4 regions of the Paraburkholderia sp. NPDC080076 genome follow, and region 1 is predicted to be linked to each of the others. Evidence: riboswitches for the same ligand, from Rfam matches in the RefSeq annotation. Region 1 holds a riboswitch; each other region holds the start of a gene.
The links. Region 1 has a riboswitch for cobalamin ahead of ACQKRQ_RS22025 (TonB-dependent receptor domain-containing protein). Riboswitches for the same ligand answer to the same signal wherever they lie in the genome.
Positions count from the first base shown of each region.

Region 2: linked by a shared signal. The riboswitch ahead of cobG (precorrin-3B synthase) and the one ahead of ACQKRQ_RS22025 (TonB-dependent receptor domain-containing protein) in region 1 are both predicted to bind cobalamin.
Region 3: linked by a shared signal. The riboswitch ahead of ACQKRQ_RS34190 (CbtB domain-containing protein) and the one ahead of ACQKRQ_RS22025 (TonB-dependent receptor domain-containing protein) in region 1 are both predicted to bind cobalamin.
Region 4: linked by a shared signal. The riboswitch ahead of cobA (uroporphyrinogen-III C-methyltransferase) and the one ahead of ACQKRQ_RS22025 (TonB-dependent receptor domain-containing protein) in region 1 are both predicted to bind cobalamin.

Region 1 covers NZ_JBNNWQ010000005.1:100,338-105,746, forward strand. Annotated here, with positions in the region: gene ACQKRQ_RS22000 (SIMPL domain-containing protein) at 1-128, opposite strand, end outside; gene ACQKRQ_RS22005 (EVE domain-containing protein) at 316-774, opposite strand; RNA gene ssrS (6S RNA) at 882-1,063, opposite strand; gene ACQKRQ_RS22015 (cell division protein ZapA) at 1,190-1,504, opposite strand; gene ACQKRQ_RS22020 (ATPase) at 1,501-1,857, opposite strand; cobalamin riboswitch at 2,065-2,321, shown strand; gene ACQKRQ_RS22025 (TonB-dependent receptor domain-containing protein) at 2,413-4,305, shown strand; gene ACQKRQ_RS22030 (FecCD family ABC transporter permease) at 4,345-5,397, shown strand; gene ACQKRQ_RS22035 (ABC transporter ATP-binding protein) at 5,394-5,409, shown strand, end outside.
Region 2 covers NZ_JBNNWQ010000001.1:1,291,018-1,296,426, forward strand. Annotated here, with positions in the region: gene cobJ (precorrin-3B C(17)-methyltransferase) at 1-273, opposite strand, end outside; gene ACQKRQ_RS05800 (precorrin-2 C(20)-methyltransferase) at 270-1,001, opposite strand; gene ACQKRQ_RS05805 (precorrin-8X methylmutase) at 1,002-1,628, opposite strand; gene cobG (precorrin-3B synthase) at 1,621-3,231, opposite strand; cobalamin riboswitch at 3,316-3,494, opposite strand; gene cbiE (precorrin-6y C5,15-methyltransferase (decarboxylating) subunit CbiE) at 3,579-4,985, shown strand; gene ACQKRQ_RS05820 (cobalt-precorrin-5B (C(1))-methyltransferase) at 4,985-5,409, shown strand, end outside.
Region 3 covers NZ_JBNNWQ010000011.1:221,291-226,699, forward strand. Annotated here, with positions in the region: gene ACQKRQ_RS34170 (MFS transporter) at 1-526, shown strand, start outside; gene ACQKRQ_RS34175 (alpha/beta hydrolase) at 546-1,550, shown strand; gene ACQKRQ_RS34180 (hypothetical protein) at 1,617-2,057, shown strand; gene ACQKRQ_RS34185 (histidine phosphatase family protein) at 2,076-2,663, opposite strand; adenosylcobalamin (AdoCbl) riboswitch at 2,752-2,905, shown strand; gene ACQKRQ_RS34190 (CbtB domain-containing protein) at 2,908-3,129, shown strand; gene ACQKRQ_RS34195 (CbtA family protein) at 3,141-3,881, shown strand; gene ACQKRQ_RS34200 (hypothetical protein) at 4,168-4,908, opposite strand; gene ACQKRQ_RS34205 (hypothetical protein) at 4,920-5,348, opposite strand; gene ACQKRQ_RS34210 (hypothetical protein) at 5,353-5,409, opposite strand, start outside.
Region 4 covers NZ_JBNNWQ010000018.1:97,096-102,504, forward strand. Annotated here, with positions in the region: gene ACQKRQ_RS40530 (DUF4136 domain-containing protein) at 1-209, shown strand, start outside; gene bluB (5,6-dimethylbenzimidazole synthase) at 222-881, opposite strand; gene ACQKRQ_RS40540 (cobyrinate a,c-diamide synthase) at 865-2,163, opposite strand; gene cobO (cob(I)yrinic acid a,c-diamide adenosyltransferase) at 2,167-2,769, opposite strand; gene ACQKRQ_RS40550 (cobalamin biosynthesis protein) at 2,781-3,224, opposite strand; gene cobA (uroporphyrinogen-III C-methyltransferase) at 3,221-3,994, opposite strand; cobalamin riboswitch at 4,233-4,484, opposite strand; cobalamin riboswitch at 4,552-4,832, shown strand; gene cobW (cobalamin biosynthesis protein CobW) at 5,032-5,409, shown strand, end outside.

The DNA.
Region 1 (5,409 bases):
GACAGCACGCCGGCCGGCTGATACTGCATGACGCCTTGCGCGCGTGCGCCGGCCGGCGTCAGTGCGAGCGCGGCAGGCGCGGCGCAGACGAGAGCGAAAGCGAGTGCACGTGCGGTGTTTTTTGTCATTGTTGGACTCCTTGCTTGAACAGGTTGTGCACGATCGGGGCAAGCGCCGCGCAATGGCACGGCGTTTGCGCGTCCCGTTTTTGAGTCCGTTAGGCGCTTGTAACCTGAGCTTGGTTCCCCGGTTTGACGTTGCTTTAACGTTTGCGTGTGCATGAATACGCGTCGCGCATCCATCAGGCATGCAAGCTCAAGCGAGCCGCTTGGTGATGAAGCGCCATTCGGCTTCGGTCACTGGCGTGATCGACAGGCGGTTGCCTTTGGCGAGCACGCGCATGTCCTTGAGTTCGTCATGCTCGCGCAGCGCGGCGAGCGGAATCAGCGGGATCTTCTTCTTGAACACCACATCGACGAGCACCCAGCGCGGCGTTTCCTGCGACGACTTCGCGTCGTAGTAGGGACTCTTCTTATCGAACTGCGTGGGGTCCGGATACGCGGTGGACGATACCTCGGCGATTCCCGCGATGCCGGGCTCGGGACAGCTCGAGTGATAGAACAGCACACCGTCGCCGACCTGCATCATGTCGCGCATGAAGTTGCGCGCCTGATAGTTGCGCACGCCGGTCCACGGCAACGTGCGATGCGGTGCGTTGGCGAGATGATCGATGCTTGCTTCGTCCGGTTCGGACTTCATTAGCCAGTAGCGCATGAATCGAATTGAACGTTAAGGGGTTGAAGATGCGGAAGAAACCGGCGTACAAAAAACAGCGCCCAAAGAAAAACGGCACCGAACCGAAGTCCGATGCCGTTCTAAATAAGGTCCCCGCCTTAGCCGCTAGGCCGGCATCCTGAACCGGGGGTTCAGAATTGGTCGCAGTTAGCAACACTTCGGGTACATCAGACAGAGTGACGCGCACACCCGTGCTACAAATTTCCGCAACCGTGCACATGGCATTGGTTCAAGGAATATATGACCTTGGCGAACCAGGCAGGGAAGCTAAACCGATGAAGCTGAACTACCGATTGAACTCAAACGTTTGCTGAATCTTGCACGCCTTGTGCTCACGCACTCCGTTTGAATCCACCGCCGATCTCAGGACCGGCAGCACGATAACACACGACCCTTACTGCATGCTGTACTGCTCAATCACAGTACCCAGCTGTTCGTTCATTTGATGCATTGTACGCCGGATTTCTTCAGCGGGAAATGCTTCTCCGTGCCTCACGCTCGATTGCAGTCTAAGCAGTTCCGATGCCAGCGACAGCGCAGCCATGACAGCAATGCGATCCGTGCCGCGCACGTTGCTGTTATTGCGGATCTTCGACATTTCGGCGTCGACGCGTGCGACCGCTTCGAGCAGCGCCGCTTCCGTTTCCGGCGAGCAGGCGAGGCGATAGGGCACGCCGAGAATCGATACTTCGATCTGCTTGGTGGTCATGCATTTTCTCCGTGGCGGGTCACGTCGCTCTCAGCTTCGACTTCGTGCTGAGCCGGCTCGAGCAGATCGAGCTGGTTGTCCGGCTCGCTGTTCGCGCGGGCACGCGGCAGCTTCTCGAGAATCGCATTCAGGCGTACCTGTGCGTCGTCGATCTTCGCCGATAGCGCGTCGCGTTCCGCCTGCAGCGCGTTACGTTCCTCGCGCAGCATTGCAAGTTCCGTGCGCGTGGCTTCGACTTCGGCGCGCGAGTGGGCGAGCTGCTCTTCGAGCGCGAGTCGCGCTTCATTGTGGCGTTGGCTGATCGCAATCAGCTTGCCGATATTCTGTGAAAGTGTTTCGAGTTCGGTGAGCATGTGCTGCGTCCTCTAAAGACATCGCATTTTAGCGCGGAATGTCGCAGGTTCCGACAATTGTCTCGTTTCGAGACGTAACAACATCGCTTTGTGCAGGCTTTTATCGACCATATGATGAAAAAGTACTCACGCGTCGGACAATAGCCTGCACTTAACAGAACAGATGGCCCACGGTCCCGGCATTATTGACGGACCCCGAGGCCGCTCCTAAACTTGCCGCACTCTGGTGCCCGCGTGCGCTTTTCAACGGCGCACGCAGTTAAACGGGAAGCAGGGCGCGCCGTTCACGTGAACGCGCCAACCTGCGCTGCCCCCGCAACGGTAAGCAACCGCATTCGTCATGCAAGTCGATTCTGATCGCGTGTTGGAAGTTCAACTCGCGAGTGTGCCACTGCGCGTCACGCGTGGGAAGGCGGAATCGATGTGTCGCCAGCCCGGATACCGGCCAGAGGGAGAGGCACGTCACGCGCGAAAATGTTAAATACGCGGGCGCCTCGTTACGCATCGGCCTGCGGGGAAGCGGGCCGCGCACGCTATCCACAGGACTTTCATCCCATGCTGTCCCCCTTCGCCCGCGCGGCGTTGCTCGCCTTCGCGGGCCTGCCGATCGTCGTGCCTGCGCAAGCTGCTCCTTTATCTTCTTCTTCGTCCTCGGCGGCGGATTCATCGGCCGCCGTGCCGTCTTCGGCGGTGCTGTCGCCCGTGGTGGTGACCGCGGAGCGCGGGCCGCAAGCACTCGCCGATGCGATCCCGCAGACGTCGCTGTTCGATCAGCAGGATATCGCCGACACCACCGCGACCGATTTGCCCGGCCTCCTGCAACTCGCGCCCGGCGCGCAAATCTCGCGTACAGGTGGCCCTGGTTCGACGACCAGCCTCTATTTGCGCGGCGCGTCGTCGACGCAATCGCTGCTGCTGATCGACGGCGTGCGGGTCGATTCGGTGAGCCTGGGTGCGCCGCAACTCGCGCAGATTCCGCTCGACCAGATCGATCACGTCGAGGTGGTGAACGGCAACGTGTCGGCGTTGTACGGCTCGGGCGCGATTGGCGGCGTGGTGCAGGTATTCACGAAAGAGGGCGGTGACCACCCGCCGCGTTTCAATTTTTCGCTGGGCTACGGCAGCTATCACACGCAGACGCAGCAGGCCGGCGTGAACGGCGCATTGGATAAAGACGGCAACACGACCTTCAGCATCTCGCTCGCGCGGTCGAAGGACGACGGCTTCTCGTCGCTCAATCCACGCGAGGCGCCCAACGCCAATCCGAATGCGAACGGCTATCTGAACGAGAGCATCTCGGCTTCGCTGCGCCACAAGTTCAACGACAAATGGGATGCCGGCGCCAGCTACTTCCAGTCGAACGGCAACAACAGCTACGACAATGCGTACGGCGTGCCGACCGATCTGAACAACCTGTACAGCAAAGTGCGCCAGGTCTCGGTGTTCGCGAACGGCAGGCTGACCGACTGGTGGACGACGCACTTCATCGTCGCCGAAGGTGACGACCGCAGCGTGTCGAATACCAACGGCGTGTACAACGGCCGCTTCGATACCGACAATCGCCAGTACACATGGGAGAACGATTTCGCGCTGGCCGCGCAGCAGAAGTTGCAGGTCGGCTATGAGCATCTCGATCAGAGCCTCGATTCGGATACGTTCGCGGCGCCCGACCGGCATGTGGATTCGGGTTTCGTCGGCTATACGGGGCGCTTCGGGCGCAATCAGATTCAGGCCAACGTGCGGCGCGACCAGTATTCCGATTTCGGCGGAGCGAACAGTTACTATCTCGGCTATGGCTTCGACATCACCGGCCATTGGAAGGTGACCGCAAGCTATTCGGATTCGTTTCGCGCGCCCAGCTTCGACGATCTGTACTATCCGTTCAGCGGCAATCCGTCGATCCAGCCGGAGCGCAGCCATTCGATCGAAGCCGCGCTGCAGTACGCATCGAATGCGCTCGGCGTGATGCGCCTGACCGCATTCCAGACGCGCTACGCGAATCTGATTAACTATGAGCAGGTGACGCCCGGTATCTATCTGGCACAGAACGTCGGCCATGCAAAAGTGCAGGGGCTCGAAGGATCGTGGAGCGGCCATGTCGGCAAGACGGATGTGCGCGCGTCGGTGACGCTGCAAAATCCCGTCGACCTCGACAACGATGCCGACCTCGTGCGGCGTGCGCGGCGCTTCGGTGCGCTGACGGTGAACCGCAGCATCGCCGCGTGGCGCGTCGGCGGCGAGTGGATCGTGAGCGGCCCGAGCAATGACAGCAGCGGCAAGCTGGGCGGCTATGGCGTGGTGAATCTGGCGGCGCGCTACAACATCACGAAAGCATGGTACGTGGCCGCGCAAATCCAGAATCTGTTGGACAAGGACTATGAAACGGCCTACTCGTATAACTCGCCGCGGCGCGGTGCGTATCTCACGGTTGGTTGGCAGCAGCAGTGAGCGAGTCGCTTCGCTAAGGTCGTGCGGATGAGCCGACACATGAGCCGACACGCGAGTTCGATGCCCGCGACACTGCGCGTGATGAGCGCGAAGCGCGCGGCCGCGATCTGGCTTGCGCTCGCCGTGATCGCGCTGGCGGTGTTGATGGCGTCGCTTGCGTTGGGCAGCGTGTCGCTTGCGCCGATGCGCGTGCTGGCGGCGCTGATGCCGTCGCATGCGTCGTCTGTCGGTTCTTCTGACTTAGCCGCCGAGATCGTCCGCACGCTGCGCTTGCCGCGCGCAGTGGCCGGTTTCGCCTGCGGCGCGTTGCTCGCGCTGGCCGGCGCGTTGCTGCAAGTGCTGTTGCGCAATCCACTCGCCGAGCCCTACGTGTTGGGCGTATCGGGCGGCGCGGCGACCTTTGCGCTGGTCGCGATGATCGCCGGTTGCGCATGGTGGATCGTCGACGCGAGCGCGTTCGCCGGCGCCTTCGTGTCGATCCTGCTGGTGCTCGGCCTCGCGCGCCGCGAGTTGTGGCGCGGCGAGCCGCAGGACACGTCGCCGCGCTTGCTGTTGACTGGCGCGGTGATCGCGGCCGGCTGGGGCGCGCTCATTACCTTGCTGCTCAACCTCGCACCCGACAATCGCTTGCGCGGCATGCTGTTCTGGCTGACCGGCGACCTCAACGGCGGCACGATGCCCTGGACGGCGCTCGCCGCCCTCGCTATCGTGCTGGTTGCGATCGTGCCTGTCGCGCCGCGTCTGAACGTGCTGCTGCGTGGCGACGCCGCCGCGCAGGCGTTGGGCGTCGCGGTGATGCCGTTGCGTTTGCGGGTGTATCTGGTGGCTTCGCTGGCGGCGGCCGCGGCGGTGACGACGGCGGGCACCATCGGCTTTGTCGGACTGGTCGTGCCGCACATGCTGCGGCTCGCGTTCGGCAACGATCAGCGCATGCTGCTGCCGGCCGCGGCGCTCGGCGGCGGCGTCGCGGTGATGGGCGCGGACCTGATCGCGCGTACCGTGATCGCGCCGGCGCAGTTGCCGGTCGGCGTGATCACGTCGGTGATCGGCGTGCCGGTGTTTCTGTGGATGCTCCTGCACAGGCGCCGATGATGCAAGCTCACT
Region 2 (5,409 bases), on a different contig from region 1:
GTCTTCGGCAACGGCCAGCACCGGCGGCTCGACGCCCTTATTCGACAACGATGGCGCGAGGCAACGAATCACGATCCCTGTCGCGCACAACGCGACGATCGGCGTGCCGCGCGCATACAGTTCCCGCAGATGCGCGCCGAGTTCGTTATACGACACGTCCGCTTCGACGCGTCCTTGCAACGCATGCACCTGGCTGCCGGCATACAACGCCTGAATGCGCCGCGCCGTCGCTAACGCGCCCGTGCCGAGAATCACGATCGCGGGCGCGCTCATCCTTGCCATTTTTCCCCCGGCACCACGAGCAGCGAGAAATACGGCGACGCCATCGGATCCACTTCGGCGAGCGGCACGATGCGTTGATTGCCCATCGTCGCGCGTTCGACGTAGAGCGCGCGGTCCGCGAGACCGAGTTCGCCGAGCACGCGCCGCACCTTGTCGAAGTTGCGGCCGAGTTTCATCACGACGGCGGCGTCGGCATCGGCGAGACGCCGGCGCAGTTCGTCTTCCGGCAACACGCCCGAGAGCACCGACAGGCTCTGGTTGCGATACACCAGCGGCGCGCCGAGCACGGCGGCGCCGCCGAGCATCGAGCAGACGCCGGGCACCACTTCGCTTTCATAGCGCGCCGCAAGGCGGTCGTGCAGATACATGTACGAGCCGTAGAAGAACGGATCGCCCTCGCAGATCACCGCGACGTCGCGGCCCGCATCGAGGTGAGTGGCGACGACTTCCGCGGCGGTGTCGTAGAAGTCGGCGATGATCGCTTCATACGAAAGCGGCGGTTCGAGCGCTTCGGTCGTGACGGGATACACCAGCGGCAGATGCTGTTGCGCGTCGTGCAAATGCGCCTCGATGATGCTGAACGCGTTGCCTTTCTTGCCCTTGGCGACGAAGTACGCGACCACCGGCGACGCCTTCAGCAAACGCAGCGCTTTCAGTGTGATGAGTTCCGGGTCGCCGGGGCCGACGCCGAGTCCGAACAAACGTCCTTGCGCCGTCATTTATTCGACCTCCGTGGCCAGCGCGTTCACCGCGGCTGCCGCCATCGCGCTGCCGCCGCGCCGGCCATGCACCACCACGTAGGGCACGCCGCGGCTGTCGTCGGCGAGCATGGCTTTGGATTCGGCCGCGCCGACAAAACCCACGGGAAAGCCGAGAATCAGCGCGGGTTTGGGCGCACCGGCGTCGAGCATATCGAGCAGATGAAAGAGGGCGGTCGGCGCATTGCCGATCACCACGACGCTGCCCCCCAGATGTGGCCGCCACAATTCGAGCGCCGCCGCCGAGCGTGTATTGCCGAGTTCGCGTGCGAGCGACGGCACGTCCGGATGCGCGAGCGTACAGATGATTTCGTTGTGCGCCGGCAGCCGCGCACGCGTGATGCCTTGCGCGACCATGCCGGCATCGCACAGGATCGGCGCGCCTTGCGCGAGCGCCTCGCGGCCCGCTGCGCCCGCGCCTGCGGACGATTGCAGATCGTCGATCACGTCGACCATGCCGCACGCGTGGATCACGCGCACCGCGAGTTTCTCGAGGTCGGCGGGAATGCGCGACAAGTCGGCCTCCGCGCGAATCGTCGCGAAGGATTGGCGATAGATCTCCTGACCGTCGCGAATGTAATCAAGCATCGGTGTCACTCCGGGCGAGGCGTTCGAGCATGTCGGCGGCCTGGCCGATCGTCAGTTGGCGCGCGACGCACTGGCCGAAACCGGGCTGGCCGTCGCGTCGATAAAGGTCATAGAGGCCGGGCGCGGCTCCGAGCAGCGTGTACGGTGCGCAATGCGCGGCGGCGCACGAGCGCGAGCAGCCGCTCAGATGCACGTCGACGTCCGCAGGCAGGCGGGCCGCGAGGCGCAGCGCGTCGGACTTGGTGTCGGCGAGGCCCTTCGCGCAGCCGCTCGATCCGGCGCACGCGATCAGGCGCGTGATGGCTTGCGCGGGATCGCAGGCGAGACCGAGCGTGTTCAGACCGGACAGCACTGTCGGGACGGCGTGCGTGGCGATGTCGGGTAGCAGCACGCTCTGCCAGGGTGTTAGGCGAAGCGTGCCGTTGCCGTGCTGTTGCGAAAGTGTCGCGAGGCCGTTAAGGGTGTCGGCGTCGAGGCGTCCGAGCGACGGCTGGCCGCCGACGTGCCAGGTTTCGGCCACGCGTTGAGCGTGGGCGCCGAGGCGGAGGCTGGCGTCGGCTGGTGTAACGCGATGCCACTTGGCCAGCTTCGCGTTCTGCGTCAGTGGGAAGTCGAGATATCGCTGAGCGTGACGCAGTACAGCATTGACGGAATCCGCGGCTAGCAGATGGCGCATGCGCGTGGCGTCGGCGGCAGCGAGGTCGAGGAATGTGAGGAGCAGCGCGCGGACTAGTGCGGTGACTTGCGAAGGAACTATCGCGGCTAATGCGCCTGTGCCGTCTGCGCGGGGCTTTTCCGGTGCGATGCGCTCGTTGTGTGCTAAAGAGCCAGCAGACTCGCTAACAGGCGGACAACCCGCCAACCCGAACACGAACCGCACGCCATCCGCCTCTTGCGATGCCGCCAGCCACACATCGTGCGGATGATCCACTCTCGCGAGCCGCTCGCCGCCGTCCAGCAGCAGCGCGAATTTCGGCGATAGCGCCGCGAGACGCGCTTCGCTTTGCAGCATCGTGAGCAACTCGGCGCATAGCGGGCGCGTGTCGAACAGGGCGAACGGATCGCGTCCGGCAGCGGGGCTGATCATTACGTTGCGCACGTCGTCGGCTGCGGCTGCGGCTGCGGCTGCGGCGAGTGCGTCCGCAGCGCTCTCGTTCTCAGCTTCCGTATTCACTGCGTTCGCGATGGTTGCATCCGTCGCGTTCTCGCCTTCCGCATCCACGGCGTCCGCTATCCCCGTCTCCACAGCGTTATCCGCCACCGTCCTATCCGCAGCGTTCCCCGCGCCGGTCGCCGGCATCGGCCCGAGACCCGCATCGACCAAAGCCGCAATCAAGGCCGCCTCGTCATCGCGCTTCACCCCACGCACCTGCACATTCGCCCGATTGGTCAGCTCGATCACCCCGGCCGCGTACCGTGCGCTGGCCTGCGCGATCGCCCGAGCCTGCGCCGCGCTCAACTCACCGCCGGGCAACTTGATCCGGCAAATCCCGCCGTCGCGCGCGGCGATGATGCGCAGCAGCCCCGGACACGCCGAGGGCCGCAGCGTGAGAGCCGCGTCGGATAAAACGGTGGAAGGCGAAGCTTGATTCAAGACGGACACCGGGTTTAGCGTCGCGCGACGGCCCGAGCAAGCCGCGAGGCGGGCATTGCTACGGCATCGGTACACCCCGCCCGATGTTGGCTGGCACGAACAGTCTCGCCGGCAGGTCTCCTGGCTGGCAGGTCGTGGTCCGCCGCGGCCTTCCCGGTCGAACCAGTGGCGTGGAGCGCAGGCGGACTCGCTGCATACAGTTGCGGGGGCAGCCACAGCGGCACTGTGTTCCCTCTTCGGCCCCGAAGGGCACCGGCGGCTGTATTATGCCTTTTTTCGAACAGCACAACGAGGCTGGACGCTTTGATCGGCGTGGCACAGCGCATTATTTGAAGACACAGAACGAGGATGGATGCATGCCGGCGTGGCTGACGGTGGTGGGCATAGGCGACGACGGCTTCGCCGGTTTGGGAAGGCCCGCGCGGCGTGCTTTGCTGGAAGCATTAGTGGTGTACGGCGGCGAACGCCATCTGGCGATGCTGCCCGCGCGCCTCACTGCGCGCCGTGCCGCGTGGCCGCGTCCGTTCGATCTCGCGCCGCTGCTCGCCGAGCGCGGTGGCGCCGTGTGCGTGCTGGCGAGCGGCGACCCGATGCTGTTCGGCGTCGGCGCGACGCTCGCGCGGCAATTGCCGGCGGGGGAGTTGCGGGTGCTGCCCGCGCCCTCGTCGTTGTCGCTCGCGGCCGCGCGCCTCGGCTGGCCGTTGCAGGACATCGCGACGGTGTCGCTGGTGGGCCGGCCGTTGTCCACGCTGAACGCGCATCTGCACGACGGCGCGCGCGTGTTCGTGCTGAGCGCGGACGGCCGCACTCCCGCGGCGCTCGCAGAACTACTGAATGCACGCGGTTTCGGGGCGACCCGCATGAGCGTGCTGGAACACCTGGGCGGCGAGTTGGAACGGCGCATCGACGGCCGCGCGGATCAGTGGTCCGCGGGCGAGGTGGCCGCGCTGAACCTGATCGCGCTCGACTGCCGTGCCACTGAAGGCGCGCCGCGTCTGCCGCTGACCTGCGGTTTGCCCGACGACGCCTTTCGCCACGACGGCCAGTTGACCAAGCGCGACGTGCGCGCGATCACGCTCGCGCGCCTCGCGCCCACGCCGGGCGAATTGCTGTGGGACGTGGGCGCGGGCAGCGGCTCGATCGGTATCGAATGGATGCGCGCGCATGCCACCTGCCGCGCGATCGCTATTGAAGGACACGCGGAGCGGCAACGCTTTATCGAACACAATCGCGACGCGTTGGGCGTGCCGGGACTGCAACTCGTGGCGGGCCGCGCACCTGAAGCGCTGCAGGGGTTGCCGGTGCCGGACGCCGTGTTCATCGGCGGCGGCGTGACGGCGCCGGGCGTGCTGGAGGCTTGCTGGGCCAGTCTGCGCGAAGGCGGCCGGCTGGTCGCCAATGCGGTCACGTTGCAAGGCGAGGCGGCGTTGGCGGCATGGCGCGAGCGGCATGGCGGGACGTTGACACGGATCGCGTTGGCGGATGCGCAACCGCTCGGCGGTTTCGATACGTGGCGGCAGGCGTTGCCGATTACGCTGTTGGAGGTGACGAAGCCGGTCGGGGGCGGGGACGTGAACGCCGCTGGAACCGCTAACGCGATTGACGCCGCGACTGCCGAGAGTTTCACGAACGCTACCAACGTTAAGACCGGCACGAACGCCAAGAACGACGCGAACGCCGTGAGCTCCACGAGTGTCACGAACGAAGCGAAAGCTACGAAAGGCACAAGCACCACCAACACCGACTTACCGCAAAAACCCTGATGCGCGAAGAAACGCCCGAACACCCCGCGCCGCTGCGTAGCGGCTACACGACCGGCAGTTGCGCCACCGCGACGTCGCTGGCGGCGGCGCGTCTGTTGCTCGCGGGTGTCGTCAGCGAGGTCGCCGAGATCGTGTTGCCGAAGGGCCAGCATGTGCCAATGCCGCTGGTGTTCTGCCGCCTGATCGACAACGGCAGCGGCGGCGCCGAAGCCGGCACCGTCAAGGACGCCGGCGACGATCCAGACGTCACGCACGGCGCGGTCGTCTTCGCTCGCGTGCGCCTCGTCGCCGAACCGGGCGTGATATTTCGCGCGGGGCCGGGCGTCGGCATGGTGACGCGCGCGGGATTGACGCTGCCGGTCGGCGAACCCGCCATCAACCCGGTGCCGCGCAGAATGATGACCGAGCATCTCGCCGAACTCGC
Region 3 (5,409 bases), on a different contig from region 1:
GTCGGTGTATGTCGAACGGCAATTGCATTTGCCGCTCTCCACCGCGTTGCTCGGCGCGTTCGTGTCCGGCGTGCTGAATCTGTTTCTGTTTCCGCTGTCGGGCAAGCTCGCCGATCGTTATGGCGCATACAGGCTGTTCTATCCGATCGTGATCGCGTGGATGGTCTGCGTGTATCCGCTGTATCACTTCGTCGTGACGAATCCGACGCCGGGGCATCTGTTCATCGCGCAGATGATCGCCACGGTGTTCCTCGCCGCGATGTCCGGCGCGCATCCCGGCATGCTCGCGACATTGTTCCCGGTGCGCAGCCGTTCGGCGGGTGTGGCGCTCTCGTACAACATCGCGGTGACGCTGTTCGGCGGCATGGCGCCGCTCACCATCACCGGCTTGACGCGCGTGACCGGCAGCAGCCTTACGCCCGCGTTCTACCTGATTTTTGCCGGCTTCGTGTCGCTCGCGATGGTGTACTTCACGCGCGCCGGACGCATGTCGGGCGGCGCGGCGGCGAGGCCCGTCACCCATTGATCAACCACGAGCCTATTGCATGACCCAGCCTTTCATCACAGACGACGAACGCGCGCCGAATGAGCATCCGGTCACGGTCGTCGCAAGCCGGCATCTGAGCGTCACGACGCAAGCCGGCAGCGGCACCGTGCCCGTGTTTTCGAACGGCGACTGGCTAGCGCCGACGCGCGAAGTCCAACGCGCCGTGATTCTGATTCATGGCCGCTTGCGCAACGGCGACACGTATTTCGAACTCGCGCAGCGTTCGTGCGCGCTCGCGGGCGGCAGTGCGGCCGATACGCTGCTGATCGTGCCGCAGTTTCTCGCGACGGCGGATGTCGAGGCGCACGAGGTGCCGTCGTCCACGTTGCATTGGGACTGGACGAGCTGGATGGGCGGCGAGAACGCCGAAGGTCCCGCGCCGATCAGTTCGTTCGATGTGCTCGACGCCATTCTGCATACGCTTGCTTCGCGCGAGCAGTTCGCGTCGCTTGCCGAAGTGGTGATCGCGGGACACTCGGGCGGCGCGCAAGTCGTGCAGCGCTATGCGGTGGTGGCGCGCGACGAGGCGCCGCTCGCGGCGCGCGGCATCGCGCTGCGCTACGTGGTCGCGAATCCTTCGTCATATGTGTACTTCGATGCGATGCGGCCGGTTGCGTCCGGCGAATTCGCGGAGTTCGATCGGGCGATGTGTCCGTCGTTCAATCGCTGGAAATATGGGCTCGAGGATTTGCCGGGCTATGCGGGCGACGCGGCTTCTGCCGCAGCGCTCGAAGCGCGTTACGCGCAGCGTGACGTCACCGTGCTGCTCGGCGGCGCGGATTGCGATCCGCAGCATCCGGCGCTCGACCGTTCATGCGCCGCGCTGACGCAAGGGGAACACCGGCTCGGGCGCGGGCTGGCTTATGCGCGCTATATGGCGTTGCGGCATCCGGAAGGATTGGCGAAGCATCAGACGTATGTGATCGATGGTGTCGGGCACGATGCCAAAGGGATTTTTGCTTCGGCGCAGGGGCTGGCGGCTTTGTTTGGTACTGGGCTGTGAGTGCGCATGGGCACGAAGCGTGCTACCGCGCTAATACCTGTGAGTGACTTCAAGGACCGCGCCGACATGAACAGAACCCGATTACTTGTCACCGCGCTTGCCGCTGCATCGCTGGGCGTCTTGCTGACCGGCAGCGCATATGCCGACGATGCGCCTAGCCCGTGTACTTCGCTGAAACGGATCGTCGCGGCCGCCCCTGGCGGGCTCGCTTCATTGACGCCGGACGACGGCAAGGGCGTCGCGCAACCTTATGGCGACGACGCGCAATGTTCGGCGAGTCGCGGTGCGTATCAATGCAACTGGACGTCGCATCACGACGCCGGTTCGAATGCAGACGCGCTGCAAGCTGTCGCGGCGGACATCGCATCGTGTCTGCCGGACGCCACCCACGATCAGAATTCGCCGGGACATCAGCACTTTTATCTGGGTGCGAAGGGCAAGCGGACCGACATCACGCTGACGCCGACCGGTTCGAACAAGCTGCGTCTGGTGGTGTCGGGTAAGTAAACCGCCGCACGAAGGTGGCTAGCGTGAGGCCGGCCACCATGTCCAGCCGCGCGACGAGCGCCGCAACTCGATTATCGAAAGCGGCGCGATTTCAATGCGCGGAAACACGGCGGGCGATGCCCCTAGCGCATGCACGATCGCTGCCCGGAGCACCGGCGCATGGGTGACGGCGATCACGTCGCGCGCATGGTTCGGTGCACGATCCTTCGCGCCGTTTTGCGCGTCGAGCCATTCTCCTACCCGTTTCGCGAGCTGACTGAACGACTCGCCGCCGTGCGGCGCGGCGTCGGGATCGCGCGCCCATGCGGCGAGGTCTTGCGGCGCTTCGGCAGCGAGGTCGGCCAGCCGCCGCCCCTGCCATGCGCCGTAGTTCATATCCGCCAGACCGGCGTCGACCGATGCCGCGAGGCCCAGGGCGGCTGCCGTCTCGCGCGCGCAGACGGCCGGGCTGACGAAAGCGGCCGCGTCGTTCGCTGTCGCCAGACGTGTGCGCGCGGCGTGGGCTTCGGCGAGGCCGCGGGCGTCGAGCGGGTCGTCAGCGGGAAAACGGCCTGCGCGCTGGGCGGCGGTCGATGCGTGGCTGATCAGTAACAGCCGAGTGTCCATTCTGTTCATGTCCTGTGAAGCCGCGCCCCGAAGGCGAACGCGAGCGGGATGAACCGTACGTTTTGCGTTGCCGGGTGCCGAAGTTTAGCGCGTAGAATAGCGGGACTGCGAAGCGCGGAAGCCGGTGAGAGCCCGGCGCGGTCGCGCCACTGTAATCGGCAGCACAAGCCGAAAGCCAGACCTGAGCTTCGCACCAATCCTCTGCAATGACTATCGGGGCGCGTTACCCCAGGAGATGTCCATCATGAACGAAGCTATTTTCGATCCCGCCAACCAGCCCGTTGCGCAACCCACGCCGATTCCGCTGCGCGAGTTGTTGCCCTGGGTTGTGTTCGGCGGTTTGCTGTTGTTGCTCGCGCTTTACTTCGTGGGTGCGGAACAGGGCGCCACCTCGCTGGTGCCGGGCATGTACGTGCATGAGTTCGTGCACGACGGCCGCCATCTGCTCGGCTTTCCCTGCCACTAACGGAGTCGACCATGGTTGGTAAATTGTTGGTACGCGGGATGCTTGCAGGCATCGCCGCGGGACTCCTCACGTTCGGCTTTGCCCGGGTGGTGGGCGAGCCGCAGGTGAATCAGGCGATTTCATTCGAAGAAAAGGCCGACGCCGCGAAAGGCGAGGCCGCTGAACCCGAGATTGTGAGCCGCGATACGCAGCGGGGTATCGGCCTGTTGACTGGCGTGGTGACTTACGGCGCGGCATTCGGCGGGCTGTTCTCGCTGGTGTTCGCGTACGCCTATGGACGAGTGGGCGCATTGAGCCCGCGCGCGTTGTCCGCGTGGCTTGCGCTTGGCGCGTTCATTGCGCTGGCGGTGGTGCCGAATCTGAAGTATCCGGCGAACCCGCCTTCGGTCGGCGACCCTGAAACGATTGGGACGCGGACGGGTTTGTTCTTCCTGATGATTGCGATATCGCTGGCCGCGATGGTGTTTTCGCTCAAGGTGCGGCGCCGTGCAGCCATGAAGCTTGGCGCGTGGAATGGCTCGATTGTGGGGGCGGTGGTGTTAATCGCGATCATCGCCGCGGTGCAGTTGTCGATGCCCACGATCAACGAAGTGCCGGAGGCTTTCCCGGCGGTGCTGCTGTGGAAATTCCGCGTCGCGGCGCTGGGCATGCAGGCGATTATGTGGGCGACGATCGGGCTGCTGTTTGGGGCGCTGGTTGAGCGGAGTGCGTTTATGCGGGTGGGGGGAAGGTCGGCGGTGAAGTCGGTTTGATGTTTTGGAATTGGTGAGCGCAACCGGTTTGGTGGTTGCGCTCCGCGTCTTGCTCTCGCACTTCGCTCTCCGTGCTTTGCGCGCAGTGGTCAAGAAGGGTTCTGCGTCAAGGAGTTGGGGCGGTTGTGGGGTGGTTATCCACAGGCTTGCGAACAGCATCTGTGGATAATTTCATCTCGCAACGCACAAGGTCCACAAACATCCATTCTGTTTGAATTCAACAACTTAGTTGTTGGCACACAGTCTTCGGTTGTCCGTAGAATCAGGACGCCGCAGGTGTTTTGTGTCAATCGGCCTGACCATAGTCCTTGTTTTGTGTTACCTGCGATGTCTGGCCGCCCGACAGATTCGGGACATATAGACCCTTGTCACTGCCGAGCGCCAGCGCATTGGCGGCGTCGCCTGACAGCTTTACCGCTGTACCGGTTGAACTGACAGTCAGTCCGCTGGACGGCGCAAGCCTGATATCGGCAGGTGTGGCAACGGTCCCGTTTCCGCTCAGTCCCTGGCCTACGACAATCGGCAACAGGTCCGAGAGATTGACAGTGAAGGTGCCGCCGCCGTCCGCCACCTTGAAGGTAATCGTGTGGGTTGTGGGATCGTCCTGCACGTTCTGGAGGAACTTGTCGGCCGGAATTGAGCCGACCGCCTGCGTGATCCTGCTGTCGACCTGGTCACAGGTCGGCACATGCGCGCCCGGCATAAACGGGTTGCCGTTGCAATCAACCAGCGAAGACGACACCCTGGCAATCGCATCCTGCATTTCCTGACACGTCGGAATCAGATCGCCTGCAACATGAGCCGACCCATCACATCGTTTGAACACCGAAGCAATACACTCATCCAGCTTCGCGCAGAGTGCATTCGCGAGAACCAGCAGCGCGTTCGAATTCCCGCTCATTCTGTCCGCCACTTTCAGCGGATCAACCAACGGATCGGGATAGGTGCCGGTGAGGTCGCCCCCGGCCGGACCGGACGGCGGCAACGTGACCGGAATGGTGGACATCGGGCAGCAGTTGTTCCCCATGTTCGACTCCTTCATGAACCGCAGGCGCAGCTCACCGCGCCCAGGAACAGGTCATCCGGCACGAGCGCCGCCGCCTGCGCATCGATCTGAACGGCCTCGATATACACGGTGCCAATAGCCGAGGCGTCGTTCAGGTTCAGCCGGTACGAACCCGGCACGGTCAGCAGCGCGAGGTTCTGGCATGCGGTCAGCCCCCACACGCCGCACTGCGTCACGTCCTCGGCCTGCAGCACCATCGCGGGCGGCGGCTCCAGATCTTCGCACGCGCCGCCCTGCGGCATGATGCCGTCCTCGTACCGTACCTTCTCGACTACCGCCATCTGCGGCGTGCCATCCAGCATCTGTACCAGGCCGAAGGCACTGAGCACAACACCGTTGCCGGGACGCACCATGAAGGTGGGACTCGTCACGCTGGCGCTGCGGCTGTCGAACAGGATCATCGTGCTATTCCCCGGTTGCCCCGGCGCTACCAAAGATCAGGAGGGCAGGCACACTGCCGCC
Region 4 (5,409 bases), on a different contig from region 1:
TCGAGCGTGCGAGCGGACAGGAGGTCTACAAAGTCAGCGCGGTGAGCAGCGACCGCGATGCGGATCCGTTGCATGCCATGCCGACGCTCGTCAAAAGCGCGCTGGCCAGGTTGCCCTTCGATGCGCCGCCAGATTGGCGCGTGAAACTGCGCGCCGACGAGGCGAGCGGCGTGCCGAAAGTCATGTCGGTAAAGCCGCTTCGGCCGTAACGCGCGTCGGGATCATTCCGGCGCATTGCTGTCTTCCGGCCAGCGGTTTTCGAACACGCAATCGACGAGCGGCATGCGGTTCGCCCAGCGTTCGGTTTCCAGCATCGGCTCGCTATAAAACTGGTCGACGTGGCCCAGACACAGAATCGCCACGGGCCGCGCGCCCTTGGGCATGTGCAGCAGTTGGCGAACCACGTCGACGTCGAACAGCGACACCCAGCCCATGCCGAGACCTTCGGCGCGCGCGGCCAGCCACATGTTCTGGATCGCGCACGCCACCGACGCGAGGTCCATCTCCGGCAAGGTGCGGCGGCCGAAGATGTGGCGCTCGCGGCCGTCCATCAGCGCCATCACCAGCAGCTCGCCGCAGTCCAGCATGCCTTCCACTTTCAGCTTCATGAACTCTTCGCGGCGTTTGCCGAGCGCGTCGGCGGTGGCGAGGCGTTCGTTCTCCACCGTGTCATGCAAAGCGGTCCGAAGCGCAGGATCGGTGATCCGCGCGATTCGCCACGGCTGCATGAAGCCGACGCTCGGCGCGTGATGCGCCGCGTCGAGCAGACGCTGCAGCACGGCGGGGTCGACCGGGTCGCGCACGAAATGGCGCATGTCGCGGCGTTCGTAAATCGCGCGGTAGACGGCGTCGCGCTCGGAATCGTTAAAAGGCTTCGCCATGGAACAGGGCGGCCGTGAAGGCCGGGTTGGAGGGCCAATAAGCGTGCATGTAAGTCGCCACGATCGAGCCGGCGCGATAGACGGCCTCGCCCGGCGCGTCGCCCTGCGGCCGGGTCGCTGAACGCAGCGGCGTAAGCGACGTGTTCAGCTTCGAGTAATGAAACGTATGGCCCGTCATCGGCCCGTGCAGGCTGTCGATCTGCTGCATGCCGAGCGCGGTGAAGCGCGTTTGCATCGTCGCGTGGCCGGGCAGCAGGCCGAGCATCGGTGTGGTCACGCCGTGCGTGTCGGTGAGTTGGTCGAGCAGATAGAGCATGCCGCCGCATTCGGCGACGAGCGGCTTGCCGGAGCTCGCGTGCGCGTGAATGCTTGCGCCGCTGCGGGTGTTGCCGGCCAGCGTGGCGGCGTGCAGTTCAGGGTAGCCGCCGGGAAGGTACAAAGCGTCGGCGTGTTCCGGTAGTTCTTCGTCGGCGAGCGGCGAGAAGAAGGCGACTTGCGCGCCGAGTGCTTCCAGCAGCGCGATGTTGGCCGGATAGATGAACGAGAACGCGGCGTCGCGCGCAATCGCAATCGTCTTGCCTTCCAGCAGGCGCGGCAGGACGTCCGATAAGGGCGCGCCGAATTCGACAGGCGGTGGCAGTTCGGCGAGCGCGGTGCGGCCTAGCGTGTCAGCGGCACGATCCAGGCGCGCGTCGAGATCGTCGATTTCGTCCGCCTGATGCAAGCCGAGGTGACGATCGGGCAGCGCGATTTCATCGCTGGCGGCAATGTGCCCGCACCAGCGCAACTCCGGCGGCAACGCTTCTTCGAGCATCTGCGCATGCCGCGCGGAGCCGACGCGATTGGCGAGCACGCCATAAAACGGCACCTGCGGCCGGAATTGCGCGAGACCGAAGGCGACCGCGCCGAAGGTCTGCGCCATCGCCTTCGCCGAAATCACCACGAGCACCGGCACGCCGAACGTGGTGGCGAGATCGGCGCTGCTCGGCGTGCCGTCGAACAGACCCATCACGCCTTCGATCAGGATCAGATCGGCTTCGGCGGCCGCTTGCGCGAGCAGCGTGCGGCAGGCGGCTTCGCCCACCATCCATAGATCGAGTGAGAGCACGGGCGCGCCGCTCGCGCGCGCCAGAATCATCGGATCGAGAAAGTCCGGTCCGGTCTTGAAGACGCGCACGCGTCGCCCCAGCCGCCGATGGTAGCGCGCGAGACCCGCCGTGATCGTGGTCTTGCCTTGGCCCGACGCGGGCGCGCTGATGAACAGGGCGGGGCACGCGGCCATCGCTCAGAACTCCACGCCGCGCTGCGCTTTCACGCCTTGCTCGCGATACGGATGCTTGACGATGCGCATTTCGGTGACGAGATCGGCGGCTTCGATCAACGCGTCCGGCGCGTGGCGGCCGGTCACCACCACATGCAGCATGGGCGCGCGCGCGGTCAGCACGGCGAGGACTTCGTCGAGCGGCAGGTATTCGTACTTGAGTACCGTGTTCAGTTCGTCGAGGATCACCATCTGGTAATCGCCGCTCTCGATCATGCGGCGCGCTTCGTTCCAGCCTTTGCGCGCGGTCGCGATGTCGGCGTCGCGGTTCTGCGTGTTCCAGGTGTAGCCGTCGCCCATCGTGACGAAATCGCAGTTGGCGATTGCGCCGAGAAAGTCGCGCTCCGACGTGTGCAGCGCGCCCTTGATGAACTGCACGACGCCGAGGCGCATGCCGTGGCCGAGCACGCGCACGGCCATGCCGAATGCGGCGGTGGTTTTGCCTTTACCGGTGCCGGTGTTGACGATCAGCAGGCCTTTTTCGACGGTAGCGTTGGCCTGTTTTTTCTCGTGGCCTTCGCGGCGACGCTCGGTCATGCGTTGATGCGATTCGGGATCGGTTTTCATGGCAGGTCCTGTTACTGAGTGTCGTTGTTCGGGTGTTCACTATCGGCGTGCGCGGCGCTCGAAGCAATCGCCACGGTGACGCCGGCATGGACGGTTTTGCGCACGACGAGGCGGGCTCGATCCGCATTGAGCGCGCCGGGTTCGCCGAGCCCGGCAGTCGCGGCAAGCAGCGCACACGGCTCGCAAACACCGTCCACGCCGAGATGCTCGCGCACCGCCGCCGAAGCCTCCGCCACGGGCATCGACGCGATCTGATCAAGGCTGAAGAATGTCAGCGGCAGCGCATGACGTGCGCAGAATTCGAGCAGGCCCGTTTCGTCGGCTTTGGTATCGAGCGAGGCCACGCTGCGGATTTCGTCGAACGAATGCGCGCCGAGCGCGGCGCGCACCGCGGCTTCGATCTGCTCAGCCGGGCTGTGCAAACGGCAACCGATGCCGACGCTCAGCGTTTTCATTGCGTATCCGTTTCGTCTGCGGGCGGCGTTGCGGCGTCGGCCTGCGCCGCCGCGCGCTCCAAGGCGAGCGACGCCACACCGCCGATCACCACGATCGCCGGCGAGCCGAGCCCGGCGCGCGCGACGGTGTCGGCGAATTCGCCGAGCCGCGCGAGCGCATGGCGTTGCTCGGGACGCGTGGCCGATTCGATCGTCGCGCACGGCGTGTCGGCGCTCATGCCGGCCGTGAGCAACGCGCCGACGATATCGTTGAGCCGCCGCATGCCCATGTAGATCACGAGCGTCATGCGGGTGGCCGCGAGCGCGGCCCAGTCCGGCTCGCCGCTGCCCGCGCCGTGTCCGGTGACGAACACCACGCCCTGCGCGTGATCGCGATGCGTGACGGGAATGCCGATTGCCGCGGGCGCCGCGATTCCCGCGGTAATGCCGTTGATGACTTCCACCTCGATGCCCGCCGCGTGCAGCGCCTGCTGTTCTTCGCCGCCACGGCCGAATACGAACGGATCGCCGCCTTTCAAACGAGCGACGCTGCGCCCGGCCCGCACATGTTCGAGCAACTGCGCGACGATGCCGTCCTGCGGCGTGGATGGATGGCCGCCGCGTTTGCCGACGTAGACGACGAGCGCGTCGGCACGCGCGAACTGCAGCACCTCGGGATTCACCAGATCGTCGACCAGCACCACGTCGGCCTGCGCCAATGCACGGGTCGCCTTGATGGTCATGAGTTCGACGTCGCCGGGGCCGGCGCCGATCAGCCAGGCGCGGGTCATCGCGGCGTGCATGGCGAGCGCCATGTCGTGACAAGCGGAAAGGGGTAAAGCGCGGACGGTCGCCAGGCGGCGGACTTTGGGGTCATGCGGTACGACGGATTCAGGCACGGCGCAATGTGTGGCGCGTAGCGATTCCAGCCGGAATCCGCATACGTGGACACACCATGTCGTGCTTCAGCGCCTTCACATCCGTCCCTCGCGGATTCCGGCTGCCGGCGGCGCGATGTTGCCCTGAGGTTCGCCGCCTCCGCGTCTGGCCGGTATCCGGGCTGGCGGCCTCATGCGCTTTGCCTTCCCGTCCGCATTCGCTGGAATGTGCTGGACAGTGGCATCGAAAAAACGCATGCGCGGCGCAAGACAACTCAAGATTGCGCCGCAGGTCGCTTACCGTTGCGGGGACAGCACAGGTTGAGCGCATGGAGCGCCGCCTGTTTCCCGTTTAACTGCACACGCGAATGCATGTGCGGGCACCAAACGCGCGCATACGATAGCACATGGCGCCCCGCCCGATAAGCGCTCGCGGCTTGCGGTTCCTTGACGGCACCGGGCCGCGGGCCTACACTCGCACGCACTTTGGTGCTCGTATGCGCGCTCGTGCGCATGCAGTTAAACGGGAAACAGGGTGCCCACCTGCCATGGATCGGGTCAACCTGTGCTGCCCCCGCAACGGTAAGCGAAATGTGGTGCTAAGTTCAGTTCATTAGCGCCGCGGAGCCGGCTTCGATGTCCACGCGCAAGGCCGCGTCGGCATATCACCACTGGGCGAGAAATCACTCGCCCGGGAAGGGGAAGCGGCGCTTTCGCCAGCCCGGATACCGGCCAGAATACGAAGGACGAACGCCGCGGGGATGCGGCGCTGCGTTCATGACCTCATTCCCGCTTTCTGTTTTTCTGTTGTCGCGGCAACGCCGTCGTTCGTCCCCGTGTTTTGTTATCGTCGTGGCTGGCCGGGCCTGTGCCTCGTTTTGCCCGGCGCAGGCAGATGGCCATACAGGCACAGCGGCGTGCGCGTGCAACTCCTACGGATGGACCTCACGATGCAAACTCAAATGCGCAAGATCCCCGTCACCATCGTCACGGGCTTTCTCGGCAGCGGCAAGACCACGCTGCTGCGGCATATTCTTCAGCATGCGGGCGGCAAGCGCATCGCGGTGATCGTCAACGAGTTCGGCGAACTCGGCATCGACGGGGAAATCCTCAAGGGTTGCGGCATAGGTTGCGATGAAAACGGCGTCGAAACCGAAGGCCAACTGTATGAACTCGCGAACGGCTGCTTGTGCTGCACCGTGCAGGAAGAGTTTTTTCCGGTGATGGAAAAGCTCGTGGAACGCCGCGATCAGATCGATCACGTGCTGATCGAGACGTCGGGTCTCGCGTTGCCGAAACCGCTGGTGCAGGCCTTCAACTGGCCGCAG